One region of the Burkholderia sp. FERM BP-3421 genome, then DNA from elsewhere that is predicted to be linked to it. Evidence: predicted binding sites of a transcription regulator. Region 1 holds the regulator's gene; the other holds the start of a gene.
The links. Region 1 encodes LexA, which represses DNA repair genes until DNA is damaged. Its sites were predicted from a motif close to ACTGTATNNNNATACAGT; they were not measured.

Region 1 (7,683 bases):
GTTGCGGCGCCAGACCGCGATCCAGTTGGTCGCGTTGGCGGGCAGCGCGAGCGCGAAGCGGGAGTCCGCGGGACGCGGCTCGGCGAGCGGGTAGTGGCGGGTGTCCATCGTTCAATCCTGCATGTCGCGGCCGGTCAGCCGCAGGAACACGTCTTCGAGATTGGCGGGTCGATGCAGGTAGCGCAGCCCGCCGCGGGCCTTCAGGCGCGCGTGGATCGGCTCCGGATCGGCGACATAGCAGAACAGCGTCTCGCCGCTGATCTCGGTGCGCGCCGCGAGCGGCGCCAGCTCGTCGCGCAGGCGTGCGGGCTCGGGCCCGTAGATCTCGATCACGTCGCAGCCGATCTCCGATTCGATCAGCGCGCGCGGCGCGCCCTCGGCGATCTTGCGGCCTTCCTCGATCACGCACAGGCGGTCGCACAGTCGCTCGGCCTCCTCCATGAAGTGCGTGGTCAGCAGGATGGTCTTGCCGCGCGCGAGCAGCGAACGCAGCCGTTCCCACATCAGGTGGCGCGCCTGCGGGTCGAGGCCGGTGGTCGGCTCGTCGAGCACCAGCACGTCGGGATCGTTGACGAGCGCGCGGGCGAGCGTCAGGCGCCGTTTCATGCCGCCGGACAGTTCGCCGACCTTCGCGTCGGCCTTGTTCTCAAGCTTCGCGAATTCGAGCAGCGGCGCGACGAGCGCGCGCGCGGCCGAGGCCGACAGTCCGAAGTAGCGGCTGAACACGACCAGGTTCTCGCGCACCGTGAAGTCGGGATCGAGATTGTCGAACTGCGGCACCACGCCGACCCGCTGCCGCGCGTGACGCGCGCGCCGCGGCACGGGTTCGCCGCACAGCGTGATCGCGCCCGCATCCGGATGCGCGATGCCGAGCAGCATCTTCAGCGTGGTGGTCTTGCCCGCGCCGTTCGGACCGAGCAGGCCGAAGCACTCGCCGGGCTGCACGCGGAACGACAGGCCGTCGACGACGAGCCGCCCGTCGTAACTTTTTTTCACTTCCTGGAAATCGATCGGTGCGACGGGCATGGGCGGCACGCGTGGTTGGAATCGGTCGAGACGAGCGGGCCATTCTAGTGCATCGGCTGCCCGGTTTCAGCGCGCGATGCACGGGTCCGGCGCGCGCCGGACCGTGTTCGTGCAGTGCATCATCGCGGATTTGCACGACGCCGCGCATCAGCGTTTTCCATCCCTTGCATCAAAATTTGCGACGCACCATGATTGATTCAAGGGCCGCGTTGTCACAAATGGGAGGCGTCATGGCTAGCTACAAGAAAATCCTGCTGTGTTACGACGGCACGCTCGAGGGTCGCAAGGCGCTGCGCTGCGGCGCCGATCTGGCGCTCGAGCTGAAGGCCGAGACCCACCTGCTGTCGGTGGTCGACATGCGCACGAGCATCGCGCAGAGCGCGGGACTCCTGACCGATGTCGCCTGCGGGCGCTTCGAGGAAACCGCGCGGGAGATCCTGGCGGAAGGTGTGAACTGGCTGACCGAGCGCGGCGTACAGGCGCAGGGCCACTTCGCGTTCGGCTATCCCATCGACGAAATCGCGAATCTCGCGACCCAGCTGGGCGCGGATCTTGTCGTGGTCGGCCATCGCTGCCGCAGCGGGCTGTCGCGCTGGTGGATGGGCTCGGGCAATACGCAGCTGCTCGACCGCGTGTCGTGCAGCATCCTCGTGGCCTGCTCGTCGTCGGCGGAGCAGCGTGCGGAGAGCGCGAAGGAGAAGGAAGCGGCCGCCAGCCACTGAGCGTGGCGTGCGACGGGGTGAGATGCTCGTCTCACCCGATGCCGCGCGCAGGCGGCGCGACCCCGGTCGCACCTTGCGCGGCATTCGTCAATGCAGGTCGATGGCCGACAGTTTCCAGCCGAACAAGCCGTCGCGGTGGAAGATCGCCGCGTAACGCGCGTCGCCCGTGTTGCGCTGATACGTGACCACGAACTCGTCGATATTCCGGTAACCCGCGCTGGTTTGCGGCGACGCCTCGTCGGCGTCGGGCGGTGCGCTGGACGCCGGCGGCGCGGCGCCGGCCGCTTGCGCGGGGGCGTTGTCGAGCTTCGGCGGCTGCTCACCGGGCTGCCCGCGCGGCGGCATGCCGCTCAGCAACGCGGCCACGCCGTCGGGCGTCGCATAGGCGTCGACCAGCGGGCCGATCAACGCGGAGCCGACCAGCGCGCCGAGAATCGCGAGCGGGTTGTCGCGCTGCCGCGCGTCGATACGGCGCATCAGCTCACCGGTGACCTGCTGTTTGAGGCTGACCCGCAGCGCCGGGTAGTCGACGTATGCGCTGATGGCCTGCGCATCGCGCGCGTCGACCGCTTGCTTCAGTTGCCTGAGCGCGAGATAAGGCGACACATACGCGTAGACGATAATCGCAATGATCGCGGCGACTATGGCGACGATCAGTATCGGTTTGAGCCGGCTGGTCCGGCTCGTGGATGGGTTCAATCGGCCTCCGTCGGAAATGTTCCGTAGCAGAGACACGATTACGCCGCGGAACGTTCCTCTGCGATGCAGCGATCGATCATGCGGCACACGGCGTCGAGCGTGCCGACCATGATCACGCGCGATTGCCCGTGATAGACGCGGACCGGCGCGCGCCGCGCCGGCTCGGCGTGATTGAGCCCGGCATTCAGCGAGACGCGCGCGAACGCCGGCAGCGACGACGGCAGCAGCGAAGCCTGCCCGGCCTCGGGGGCCGCGGCGGGCTGCACGGCCGCCAGCGGCGCGCAGGGCGTGCGGCCGCGCAGGTGACGCAGACGGCCGAACGGACGAAAAGGCAGCAGGCGGGCAAGGCGTTCCATGGTGTTCTCCAGATCCTGACGGACGACGGAATGACGATCAGCGGCGATCAGAGCTCGCCCGAGCGGATCAATCCGACGGCGATGCCCTCCAGCGCGAACTCCGCGCTGCCGGCCTTCACGAAAATATTGTCGTAATCGGGGTTCTCGGCGATCAGCTCGAGCCCGCCCGGGCGGCGCTTCAGGCGCTTGACCGTGACGTCGTCGCCGAGCCGCGCGACGATGATCTGGCCGTCCTTCGCCTCGGTGCGCTTCTGCACGGCGAGCAGGTCGCCGTCGAGAATGCCCGCGTCGCGCATCGACAGGCCGCGCACCTTCAACAGGTAGTCGGGCTTGCTGGAGAACAGCGCCGGGTCGCATGCGTAGTGCTGGGAGATATGTTCCTGCGCGAGGATCGGGCTGCCGGCCGCGACGCGGCCGACGAGCGGCAGCTGCATCAGCGTCGCGTGCGGCAGCGTGAGCTGGTGCGGCACATCTTCCAGGCCGAGCAGGCGGATGCCGCGCGAGGCGCCGGCCGCCAGCTCGATCACCCCCTTGCGCGCCAGCGCGCGCAGATGTTCCTCGGCGGCGTTCGGCGAGCTGAAACCCAGCTCGGCCGCGATCTCCGCGCGGGTGGGCGGGAACCCCGAGCGCTCGATCGCGCGGCGGATCAAGTCGACTACTTGCTGCTGACGGGCGGTGAGTTTGATCATGGCATGACTGTATGGATAGACAGTGATCTGTATTTTTATACAGTATCCGGCGAAATTCAAGTGTTACGTGAAGTTCGTCGCTATCGCGCCGGTTTCGCCGTCTCGTCGCGCCGTCACAGCGCCGCTCCATCTGCCTCAGCCGCCGATCAGGCCGTCATTACCACTTTTGGGTATTAAAAAATGAGGAACGATTATTTTTAATGATGAAAGGTGTTCGCTAGACTGGCTCGGCATCTGCAACAAACCACCACACACCGGAGAACAACGGATGGTCAAGCGCAACACGGGGTTAGCGAGCGGCGTGCGCCGCCTGATGGCGACATTCGCGCTCGGCGCGGCGGCGGCGCTCGGCGTCGTGGCCCATGCGCACGCGGATACCACCTTCCTGAACGTGTCGTACGACCCGACCCGCGAGCTGTATCAGGACTTCAACCAGGCGTTCGGCAAGGCGTGGAAGGCGAAGACCGGCGAGACCGTCAACTTCAAGCAGTCGCACGGCGGCTCCGGCGCGCAGGCGCGCTCGGTGCTCGACGGGCTGCAGGCGGACGTCGTCACGCTCGCGCTCGCCTATGACATCGACGCGCTCGCCAACAAGGGGCTGCTCGCGAAGGACTGGCAAAAGCGCCTGCCGGACAACGCGTCGCCCTATACGTCGACCATCGTGTTCCTGGTGCGCAAGGGCAATCCGAAGGGCATCAAGGACTGGGACGACCTCGTGAAGCCGGGCGTGTCGATCGTCACGCCGAATCCGAAGACCTCGGGCGGCGCGCGCTGGAACTACCTGGCGGCGTGGGCGTACGCGCAGCACAAGCCGGGCGGCAACGAGCAGACCGCGAAGGACTTCATCGCAAAGCTGTACAAGAACGCGGGCGTGCTCGATTCGGGCGCGCGCGGCGCGACCACGAGCTTCGTCCAGCGCGGCATCGGCGACGTGCTGATCGCGTGGGAGAACGAGGCGTTCCTGTCGCTCAAGGAGTTCGGGCCCGACAAGTTCGAGATCGTCGTGCCGTCGGTCAGCATCCTGGCCGAGCCGCCCGTCGCGGTGGTGGACAAGGTGGTCGACAAGAAAGGCACGCGCGCGCTGGCCGAGGCGTACCTGAACTTCCTGTACAGCCCGCAGGGCCAGGAAATCGCCGCGCGCAACTATTACCGGCCGCGCTCGAAGGACGTGCCGGCCGCGCTGACCAGGCAGTTCCCGAAACTCAAGCTGTACACGGTCGACGACACGTTCGGCGGCTGGACGAATGCGCAGAAGACGCATTTCGCCGACGGCGGCGTGTTCGATTCGATCTACGTGCCGCAATGAGCGAGCCGGCGGCGCGCGACGCCGCCGACCCATCGAACCGCCGACAGGCGCGCCCGCAAGGCGCGCCTGTCGGCGTGAATCCCATGTGCATGACCCTGGAACCGCAAGACGCATGACGACGTTCACCTTCCGCAAGCCGAGCGCGTTGCCCGGATTCGGCGTGACGCTCGGCATCACGGTGGCCTATCTGAGCCTCGTGGTGCTGATTCCGCTCGCCGCCACCTTCCTGAAAACCGCGACGCTGAGCTGGCCGCAGTTCGTCGCGGCGACCACCTCGCCGCGCGTGCTCGCGTCGTACCGGCTGACCTTCACGGCCGCGCTGGGCGGCGCGCTGATCAACGCGGTGTTCGGCTTTCTCGTGGCGTGGGTGCTGGTGCGCTACACGTTCCCGTTCAAGCGGGTCGTCGATGCGATCGTCGACCTGCCGTTCGCGCTGCCGACCTCGGTCGCGGGCATCTCGCTCGCGGCCGTGTATGCGAGCAACGGCTGGATCGGCCAGTACCTCGCGCCGTTCGGCATCAAGGTCGCGTTCACGCCGTTCGGCGTGCTGGTCGCGCTGACCTTCATCGGGCTGCCGTTCGTCGTGCGCACCGTGCAGCCGGTGCTCGAGGATTTCGAACGCGAGCAGGAGGAGGCGGCCGCGTGCCTCGGCGCGTCGCGCTGGCTCACGTTCCGCCGGGTCGTGCTGCCCGCCGTGACGCCCGCGCTGCTGACGGGCTTCGCGCTCGCGTTCGCGCGCGCGCTCGGCGAATACGGCTCGGTGATCTTCATCGCCGGCAACGTGCCGATGAAGTCGGAAATCACCTCGCTCCTGATCATCACCAAGCTCGAACAGTACGACTACGCGGGGGCGACCGCGATCGCGGTCGTGATGCTGGTCGTCTCGTTCCTGATGCTGCTGCTGATCAATACGCTGCAGTGGTATCTGCAACGCCGTACGCGCCGCGGCGCGGGCGGCCCGGCGCCGGCCGCGCTGGCGACGGGAGCCGCGCAATGACCCGGGAGACCACCGCCGTGCTGCCCACCCCACCCGCGGCCGACGCCGCCCGCCGCGCCGCGCGCCGGCTCGATCCCGTCAGCGAATCGCGCGCGGTGCGCTGGCTGCTGACCGGCAGCGCGCTGCTGTTCCTCGCGCTGTTTCTCGTCGTGCCGCTCGCCGCCGTGTTCGTCGAAGCGCTGCGCAAGGGCGTCGGCTTCTATCTCGACGCGCTCGCCGATCCGGACGCCTGGTCGGCCATCAAGCTCACGCTGACGGTCGCGCTGATCGCGGTGCCGCTCAACCTCGTGTTCGGCGTATGCGCATCGTGGGCGATCGCGAAGTTCGAATTCCGCGGCAAGGCGCTCCTGACGACGCTGATCGACCTGCCGTTCTCGGTGTCGCCGGTGATCTCCGGCCTCATCTACGTGCTGCTGTTCGGCGCGCAGGGCTGGTTCGGCCCCTGGCTCCAGGCGCATGACGTGCAGATCATCTTCGCCGTGCCCGGCATCGTGCTCGCGACGATCTTCGTGACCTTCCCGTTCGTCGCGCGCGAGCTGATCCCGCTGATGCAGGCGCAGGGCGCCGACGAGGAGGAGGCCGCGCGCGTGCTGGGCGCGTCGGGCTGGCAGATCTTCCGCCGCGTGACGCTGCCGAACGTGAAGTGGGGGCTGCTGTACGGCGTGATCCTGTGCAATGCGCGCGCGATGGGCGAATTCGGCGCGGTGTCGGTGGTGTCCGGCCACATTCGCGGCCAGACCGACACGATGCCGCTGCACGTCGAGATTCTCTACAACGAATACAACTTCGCCGCCGCGTTCGCGGTCGCGTCGGTGCTCGCACTGCTCGCGCTCGTGACGCTCGCGCTCAAGCTGCTCGCCGAGCGCCACCTGTCGGCCGAACTCGCGGGCGCGCGCGACGCCGCCCCCGCGCATGCCGGCCCCGTCACCGCATCGTCGAATCCGTAAAGAGGCACACCAGATGGGCATCACCGTACGTAATCTGCACAAGCGCTTCGGCGACTTCACCGCGCTCGACCACGTTTCGCTCGATTTCCCGCCCGGCGAGCTGGTCGCGCTGCTCGGGCCGTCCGGCTGCGGCAAGACCACGCTGCTGCGCGTGATCGCCGGGCTCGAATACGCGGACGGCGGCCAGGTCGTGCTGCAGGGCCTCGACGTCGCGTCGGTCGGCGCGCGCGAGCGGCAGGTCGGCTTCGTGTTCCAGCACTACGCGCTGTTCCGCCACATGACGGTGTTCGAGAACGTCGCGTTCGGGCTGCGCGTGAAGCCGCGCCGCGAGCGGCCGTCGGACGCCGTGATCCGCGCCAAGGTGCACGAACTGTTGCAGCTGGTGCAGCTCGACTGGCTCGCCGAGCGCTATCCGTCCGAGCTGTCGGGCGGCCAGCGGCAACGCATCGCGCTCGCGCGCGCGCTCGCGGTCGAGCCGAAGGTGCTGCTGCTCGACGAGCCGTTCGGCGCGCTCGACGCGAAGGTGCGCAAGGAGCTGCGCAGCTGGCTGCGGCGTCTGCACGACGACCTGCACATCTCGACGATCTTCGTCACGCACGACCAGGAGGAGGCGCTCGAGGTCGCCGATCGCATCGTCGTGCTGAATCACGGCCGGGTCGAGCAGGTCGGCAGCCCGCAGCAGGTATACGATCATCCCCAAAGCGCGTTCGTCTACGAGTTCCTGGGCGCGGCGAACCGGCTGTCGGGCACGGTCGGCGGCCAGGGCTTCGTCGCCGACGGCGCGGCCGCGCCGATCGCGGTCGATGCGGATTTCGCCGGCCCCGCGTTCGCGTTCGTGCGGCCGCACGATCTTCAATTGGTGCCGCGCGCGGATGCGCGGCAGGACGGCATCGCGGTCGACGTGCGTCGCGTGGTGCCGCTCGGCGGCTCGGTGCGGGTCG
Region 2 (7,683 bases), on a different replicon from region 1:
CAGGCAGCGCCCGTCGCGCGCCGCGCGATAGACCGCGACCGCCAGCTCGCGCTGGCCGCTGCGGAACTGTCCGTGCGGAAACGGCAGCGCCAGCAGCGCCGCGTTGCGCGCCGCGCGATGCGCGGTCTCGCGCGCGGCCCACCCGGCGAAGCGCTCGCACTGGTCGACGAAGAACGCCTCCAGCGACGCCGCCGTGTGCGACTCCGTCAGGATCGTCTCGACCTGGCTCGCGATGTCGAAATAGACGAGCGCGACGGTCAGTTCCGCCAGCCCGCGCGCGCGGCACAGCAGATGGCCGTAGACGCGCGCCTGCGCCCAGTGCAGCGCCCGGTGGTTCGCGGGCATCCGCTCCAGCGCGCCGCGATAGGTCTTGATCTCTTCGAGGCGGTTCAGCGCCGGGTCGTAGCCGTCCGCGCGGCCGCGCACCGTGAGCGCGCCATGCGCGCCCGACAGCGTGACCTCCCGTTCATAGCCGTCGCTGCGCCGCGACGTCACCCGGCCGTGTCCGGCGATGCCTTCCTGCGCGGTCGGCGCGGGCGTGAAGCGCAGGTCGAGATCGCCGCCCCGCGCGGTGAACTCGCACAACGCCCGCACCGCGACGACGTAGCTCATGCGCCCGCCTCCTCGTCGACCTCGCGGGTCTCGCCCGGCGCATCGCGCCATTCCACGTCGAGCACGCGCACCGGCATCCCGTGCGCGACGCAGTACGACAGCCAGCGGATCTGGTTGTCCTGAAGGCGGTCGCCCGGCGCCTTCACCTCGATCAGCTCGTAGCGGCGTTCGGCCGGCCAGAAACGGACCAGGTCCGGCAGCCCCGAGCGGTTGCCGCGTATGTCCTGCAGGAGCCGCTCGAACCACAGCCGCAGATGCGCGGCCGGCAGGCAGGCGAGCGCCTGCGCGAGCAAGGTGTCGTCGAGCGCGCCCCAGAACACGAACGGCGACTGCACCCCGGCCTTCTGCGCGTAGTGGCGCAGGATCGTCTCGCGATAGGCGTCGCTGTCGAGCTGTGCGAGGCACGCGTCGAACTGCGCGGCGCGGCGCGCCCGGAAGTCGGGCGCGTGCAGGTCGGCCGGCCCGCGCTGGAACGGGTGGAAGAACGCGCCCGGCAGCGCCGCGAACACCGGCTCCCAGCACAACAGGCCGAACAGCGAATTGATCAGCGTGTTCTCGACGTAGTGCACCGGGGCTTCGTCGCAGGACAGATGGTCGCGCACCGCGGTCTCGACCGTGAAGGGCCCGGCGGGCGGCGCAAGCCGCAGCACGCCGCGCGGAATCGCCCCGGGACGCGCGGCGCGCGCGACCGGCCCGCCGGCGCGGCGACGCAGGCGCGGCAGCATGCGCGCGAGGCGCTGCGCCTCCTCCTCGCTCTCGGGCTCGCGCGCGGCGCGCTCGGCCAGCGCGAGCGCTTCCGCCTCCTGGCCGCTGCGTTCGAGCACGCGCACTCGCCGGTGACGGCTGCCGGGCCACGCGCTGCGCAGGTAGGCCGCCAGCGCGCCGGCCCATTCGCCGCGCCGCTCGCAGGTCTGGCCCACCTGGAACAGCAGCTTCGCGCGACGCGTGGCGAGCCAGGGATTGTCGGACGCGAGCGCATCCGCGGCGGCCGTCAGCGCGTCGAGCGGCGCGTCGTCCGGCCAGACGGCCAGCGCCTCGCGGCAGGCATGCAGCGCGAGATAGGCGTCGACCTCCTCGCGCCGCTGGAACGCGCGCGACGCGGGCCCGAGCGCAACCGGCTCATACTGGAACACGCCGAGATCGGCCAGCACGAATTCCGACCAGTCCTGGTACAGGTTGCCGAAGAACATCAGCCGCAGGCGATCGCACAACGGACCGACCGTCACCGCGAGCACGCGTTCGTCCGCCGCCGGATGCCATGCGGAAAACGGACGGATCTCGCCGTCGCCGATGCCGGCGCGCAGGTGCGCGAGCAGGTCGGCCTTGCGCGCGCCCGCGCCGGCCGGGACAAGGTGCGCGAGTTCCGCGCGCGTGACGAGCGCGAACAGCTGGTCGAGCGACAGCCCGGGCGCCGGATCGACCCAGCCGAGGGCGATCAGCGCGGCCGCCGCGTCGCGCGCGGGACCGATCTCGTCGTACGTCAGCTTGCTTTCGCGAAACAGCGGCCCCTTGCGCATCAGCATCCGCACGAGCAGCGCCCGCGACGCGCGCGGCAACGCGGCGAAATCGCGCAGGAACGCGCGTTCGGCGTCGTCGAACAGATCGTCGTAGCGGGCATCGAGCCACGCGAGCGCGCGCTCGAAATTCGACAGGTAGTAGAACGCGGGAGGAGACGATGGCGCGGTCGACACGGGGTGCGATCACTGTATGTTTATACAGCCGCGATGATAGCAAAAAGCGCCGGGCAAGCGGCCGCGGCGAAGGCCGGACGAGGCTCGCCCGCCTCCGAGGTTTGATATGGGCATCACACAAAAAGATTGAATTCCAACATTTCATGTGATTATATTTACAAAATTGACGCCGGCAGCCGCACCCGCCCGCGAGACCTGGACCTGGAGACGACACCAAGATGGGCAAGATCGCTGTAATCGGCAGCAACATGGTCGACCTGGTGACCTATGTGGACCGCATGCCGGTTCGCGGCGAGACGCTGGAAGCGCCCGGTTTCGAGATCGGCTGCGGCGGCAAGGGCGCGAACCAGGCGGTCGCGGCCGCGAAGCTCGGCGCGGAGGTGGTGATGGTCACGAAGGTCGGCGACGACCTGTTCGCGGACAACACGCTGCGCAATTTCGCGCAGGCCGGCATCGACACCGAGCACGTGCGGCGGGTGCCGGGCGTGCCGAGCGGAGTCGCGCCGATCTTCGTCGAGCCGGATTCGAGCAACAGCATCCTGATCGTCAAGGGCGCGAACCGCCATCTGCTGCCCGCCGACATCGACGCCGCCGCCGAGCGCATCGCCAGTTGCGCGTTGATCGTGCTGCAGCTCGAAATCGCGCTCGACACCGTGTACTACGCGCTCGAATTCGGCGCGGCGCGCGGCATCCCGGTGCTGCTGAACCCCGCGCCGGCGGTGCCCGGCCTCGATCTCGCGCGGATCGCGCAAGCCGAGTTCTTCGTGCCGAACGAAACCGAGCTGGCGATCGTTACCGGCATGCCGGTCGATTCGCCGGCCGCGATCGAGCGCGCGGCAGCCTCGCTCGTCGAGCGCGGCCTGCGCAACGTGATCGTCACGCTGGGCGCGCGCGGTTCGCTGTGGATGTCGGCGCGCGGCGCGCACCACGCGCCCGGCGTGCCGGTCGACGCGCGCGACACCACCGGCGCGGGCGACGCCTACATCGGCTGCTTCGCGCACCGCTACGTCGCGGCGGGCGATGTCGCCGACGCGATGCGCCACGCGTCCGCGTATGCCGCGCATTCGGTCACGGGCCGCGGCACGCAGAAGGCCTACGCCGACGCCGCCACGTTCGCGCGCTTTCTGCGCGGCATCGTTTTTTGACGGCGCGCCTTGCGCGCCGCCATGCAGGTTCGCTTCACGACATCCACGACGGGAAGGAGACAGCATGAGCCGAACCAGAATCGCCCAGACGCCGGACGGGTATTACCTGAACCGGACGCCCTTGTTCGCGTTCACGCTGCTGTGCTGCCTGTTCGCGCTGTGGGGCACCGCCGCGAACCTCAACGACGTCCTGATCGCGCAGTTCAAGAAATCGTTCTTCCTGTCCGATTTCGAGTCGGCGTTCGTGCAGTCGGCGTTCTATCTCGGCTACTTCTTCCTCGCGATTCCCGCCGCGACCGTGGTGCGCAAGTTCAGCTACAAGACCACGATCCTGATCGGCCTGTTCTTCTATACGGTCGGCTGCCTGCTGTTCTTCCCGGCCGCGTCGACGGCGAAGTACGGGATGTTCCTGGTCGCGTTGTTCGTGATCGCAGCCGGCCTGTCCTTCCTCGAAACCGCGGCGAATTCGTATTCGACGCTGATGGGGCCGCGCGAGACCGGCACCCGCCGCCTCAACATCTCGCAGACCTTCTACCCGTTCGGCGCGATGGCGGGCGTCTGCATGGGCAGCTTCCTGATCTTCCGCGAAGGCGACGCCTCGCATGCGCAGCTCGCGCGGATGTCGGCCGCCGACGCGCATACGCACCAGCTCGCGATGATCCAGGCCACGCTCGAACCGTACAAATGGATCGTGGTCGTGCTGGTCGCGGTGTTCGTCGTGTTCGCGCTGACGCCCTACCCGGCCTGCAAGGGCCCCGCGTCCGACGCGGGCGCGGCGCGCCGCGTCGATGCGCTCGGCACGCTCGCGCGGCTGTTCGGCAACCGCCGCTTCGTCGCGGGCATCGTCGCGCAGTTCCTGTACGTGGGCGCGCAGGTGGGCGTGTGGAGCTTCACGATCCGGCTCGCGATGCAGATCGGCGGCCTCAACGAGCGCGGCGCGTCGCGCTACCTGCTCGCGACCTTCTTCGCGTTCTTCGTCGGCAAGCTGGTGGCGACGCTCGTGATGAAGCGCGTCGGCCCGGCCAAGGTGCTGATCGTCTACGGCGTGCTGTGCATCGCGCTGCTCGCCTATACGGTCGGCGTGCACGACATCACGGCCGTCTTTGCGGCGGTCGGCGTCAGCATGTTCCTCGGCCCGTGCTGGCCGACGATCTACGGGCTCACGATCGACGGGCTCGGCCGCGATACCGAGTACGCGGGCTCGATCCTCGTGATGAGCATCGTCGGCGGCGCGGCGGTGCCGCTGCTGCAAGGACTGATCTCGGATCACACGGGCGGCAACATGCAGCTCGCCTTCGTGGTGCCGCTGCTGTGCTTCGTCGTGATCGTCGGCTACGGCGTCTACTGCCTGCGCCACGCGCCTGCCGCGCTGCCGGCGCGCGCGCCGCTCGACGCCCGGCGCGTCCCGGGCGCATGAAGCGGGGCGCGCGCACGCCGCTCGCCCCGCGCCGTCGCGCCGCGCGCGGCTCAGGTCACGAGCGCCACGCCGCGCTCGCGGATCAGCTGTTCGTATTTACGGTTCAGCTGATGGTCGGACAGGATGAAATTGAAGTCGCCCAGCTCCGCGAAGTACGCGGGCCGGACCTCGTCGAACTTGGTATGGTCGACCAGCAGGAACTTGTTCTGCGAGCGCTGCATCACCTGCTTCTTCACGTCGACCTCATGGAAGTTGAAGCAGGTGACGCCGCAGCGGTCGCTCACGCCCGCCGCCGAGATGAACGCCTTCGACACGCGCACCGTGTCGAGGATGCTGGTCTCCGCGCTCGACTCGAACACCATGTTCTTGCGATGGTAGGTGCCGCCGCACAGGATCACGTTGCAATGCGGCTTCTGCTGCAGCTTGAGGAACACGTTCAGCGAATTGCAGACGGCGGTGAATTCCAGCTCGTCGGGCAGGAAATCGACGACGAACGGCGTGGTCGAGCCGCAGTCGAGGAAGATCGTGTCGCCGGTCTTCACGAACTGCGCGGCGAGCTTGCCGATCTTGCGCTTCTCCTCGATCTGCCGGTTGTTCTCCGCGCTGATCAGGTATTCGCCGATGTCGCTGCGCTGCGCGGCGAAGTGGCGCGTGATGTAGCCGCCGACCAGGCTGAGCCCGTGCGGATTGTCGGCCAGGTCGCGGCGGATCGTCATCTCGGACACGCCGAACAGTTCGGCCACCTCGCGCAGATGAATCGCGTTCTGCCCTTGCAGCACGTTCATCAACGCCTTGATCCGCTCGCCCTTCTTGGTTTCCATCCTTCGTCCTTCCGTGGTATCCGTCGCGCCGGGAAGTCTGCCCCGGTCCGCTGCAACTGCGCTATTAGTAACAAACCAGTGTTAAAACATCAACTTTCGTGTGACCCGGTTCGTCGCACGTTCCTCTGGAGTCCGTTTCATGCCTGACACCCTCACCCCGCTCGCCCGCCTGATCGACCACACGCTGCTCGCGGCGGACGCCACCGATGCGCAGATCCGCGCGCTGTGCGCCCAGGCCGCCGAGCATGGTTTCTATTCGGTGTGCGTCAACTCGGCGAACGTGCCGCTCGCGGCCGCCGCGCTCGCCGGCACCGAGGTCGAGGTCTGCTCGGTGGTCGGCTTCCCGCTCGGCGCCGGGCTCAGCGCCGCCAAGGCATTCGAGGCCTCGGCCGCGATCGGGGCCGGCGCGGGCGAGATCGACATGGTCATCAATCTCGGCGCGCTCAAGAGCGGCCGTCTCGACGACGTGAAGGCCGACATCGCGGCGGTTCACGCCGCCTGCGGCGCGACGCCGCTCAAGGTGATCCTGGAGACCGGGCTGCTCAGCGACGCCGAAAAGGTCAGCGTGTGCGAGATCTGCCGCGACCTGGGCGTCGCGTTCGTGAAGACCTCGACGGGCTTCGGCCACGGCGGCGCGACGCTCGCGGACGTCGCGCTGATGCGCCGCACGGTCGGCCCCGTGCTCGGCGTGAAGGCGTCGGGCGGCGTGCGCGACCGCGCCGCCGCGCTCGCGATGGTCGAGGCGGGCGCGACCCGGCTCGGCACCAGTTCCGGCGTCGCGATCGTGACGGACGCGGTGACCGGGGCCGGCGCGTACTGAGCGCGCGCGGCGGCCTCCCCGCGCCGTCGCCGCTTATGCGACGATAGCGTCCTTGCCGCGCCGCCGCCGCGCCCTTCGGGTCGCGCGCCGGCACGGCCCCGACCACGGCGCGCGACGCGCCAGGAGAACAGCGCGATGGACCCCAAGCGACGCGATCTGATCGGCGCGGCACTGGCCGGCGGGCTCGGCATGTTGACCGCGTCGGCGCAGGCGGCGGACGATCCCGCCGCGCGGACCTCCGGCACGCCGCCGGACGAAACGCTCGACCTGTGGCCCGGCGCGCCGCCCGATCCCTCGCCCGAGGGCGCAGGCGACGGCGAACGGCCCGGCAAGAACGGCAGCGTGTCGCATGTCGCGCGGCCGCGCCTGAACGTGTATCGCCCCGCGCGCCCCAACGGCGCGGCCGCGCTCGTGATCGCGGGCGGCGGCTACGACCATATCGAACTGGGCAACGAAAGCACGCCTGCATGCCTGTGGCTGAAATCGCTTGGCGTCACCGCATTCGAACTGGTGTACCGGCTGCCCGGCCAGGGATGGTCGCGCGCCGCGCCGTTGCAGGACGGCCAGCGCGCGATGCGGACGATACGCGCGCGGGCGCGCCGAGATGCGCTCGATCCCGCGCGGATCGTCATCATGGGCTTCTCGGCCGGCGGGCACCTCGCCGGCATGACGGCGGTCGAGCCGGATGCGGCGCGCTATGCGCGCGTCGACGCGATCGACGACCAGTCCGCCCGCCCCGACTTCGCGGCGCTGCTCTATCCGGTGCTCACGCTGATGCCGCCGTTCGACCATACGCGCACGCGGCTGCATGCCGTCGGCGAGCAGCCCGGCGCGGCGGAAAGCGCGGCGCTGTCGGTCAACCTGCATGTCGATGCGGGCGCGCCGCCGATGTTCCTCGCGCAGGCGCTCGACGATCCGATCTCGCCCGTCGACAACACGCTGCTGATGTTCGCCGCGCTGCGCGCCGCGCGCGTGCCGGGCGCGCTGCATGTGTTCCAGCGCGGCGGGCATGGTTGGGGGCTCGGTGCGCCGGGCAGCGAGGAACAGGCGTGGCCGGGGTTGTTCGAGCAGTGGGCGCGGCTCAATCGGCTGGTGCGGTGAGTTGAAGCGGGGCGTGCCCAGCGCGTGCACTTGCGCGGCTTCCCGAAGGTCGCGACGCCGGCCGCCCGCTTCGCGC

Region 2: the regulator LexA is predicted to act here: its motif matches at 2,315-2,332, upstream of Bsp3421_RS11380 (VRR-NUC domain-containing protein).

The regions. Positions count from the first base shown of each region.
Region 1 covers NZ_CP117782.1:1,343,372-1,351,054, reverse strand. Annotated here, with positions in the region: gene Bsp3421_RS21955 (ABC transporter permease) at 1-108, opposite strand, end outside; gene nodI (nodulation factor ABC transporter ATP-binding protein NodI) at 112-1,026, opposite strand; gene Bsp3421_RS21945 (universal stress protein) at 1,257-1,748, shown strand; gene Bsp3421_RS21940 (DUF2939 domain-containing protein) at 1,836-2,447, opposite strand; gene Bsp3421_RS21935 (hypothetical protein) at 2,486-2,803, opposite strand; gene lexA (transcriptional repressor LexA) at 2,851-3,492, opposite strand; gene Bsp3421_RS21925 (sulfate ABC transporter substrate-binding protein) at 3,761-4,798, shown strand; gene cysT (sulfate ABC transporter permease subunit CysT) at 4,911-5,795, shown strand; gene cysW (sulfate ABC transporter permease subunit CysW) at 5,792-6,742, shown strand; gene Bsp3421_RS21910 (sulfate/molybdate ABC transporter ATP-binding protein) at 6,756-7,683, shown strand, end outside.
Region 2 covers NZ_CP117781.1:1,894,703-1,902,385, forward strand. Annotated here, with positions in the region: gene Bsp3421_RS11375 (ATP-dependent DNA helicase) at 1-612, opposite strand, end outside; gene Bsp3421_RS11380 (VRR-NUC domain-containing protein) at 609-2,303, opposite strand; gene rbsK (ribokinase) at 2,522-3,448, shown strand; gene fucP (L-fucose:H+ symporter permease) at 3,513-4,865, shown strand; gene deoR (DNA-binding transcriptional repressor DeoR) at 4,916-5,686, opposite strand; gene deoC (deoxyribose-phosphate aldolase) at 5,826-6,506, shown strand; gene Bsp3421_RS11405 (alpha/beta hydrolase) at 6,642-7,607, shown strand.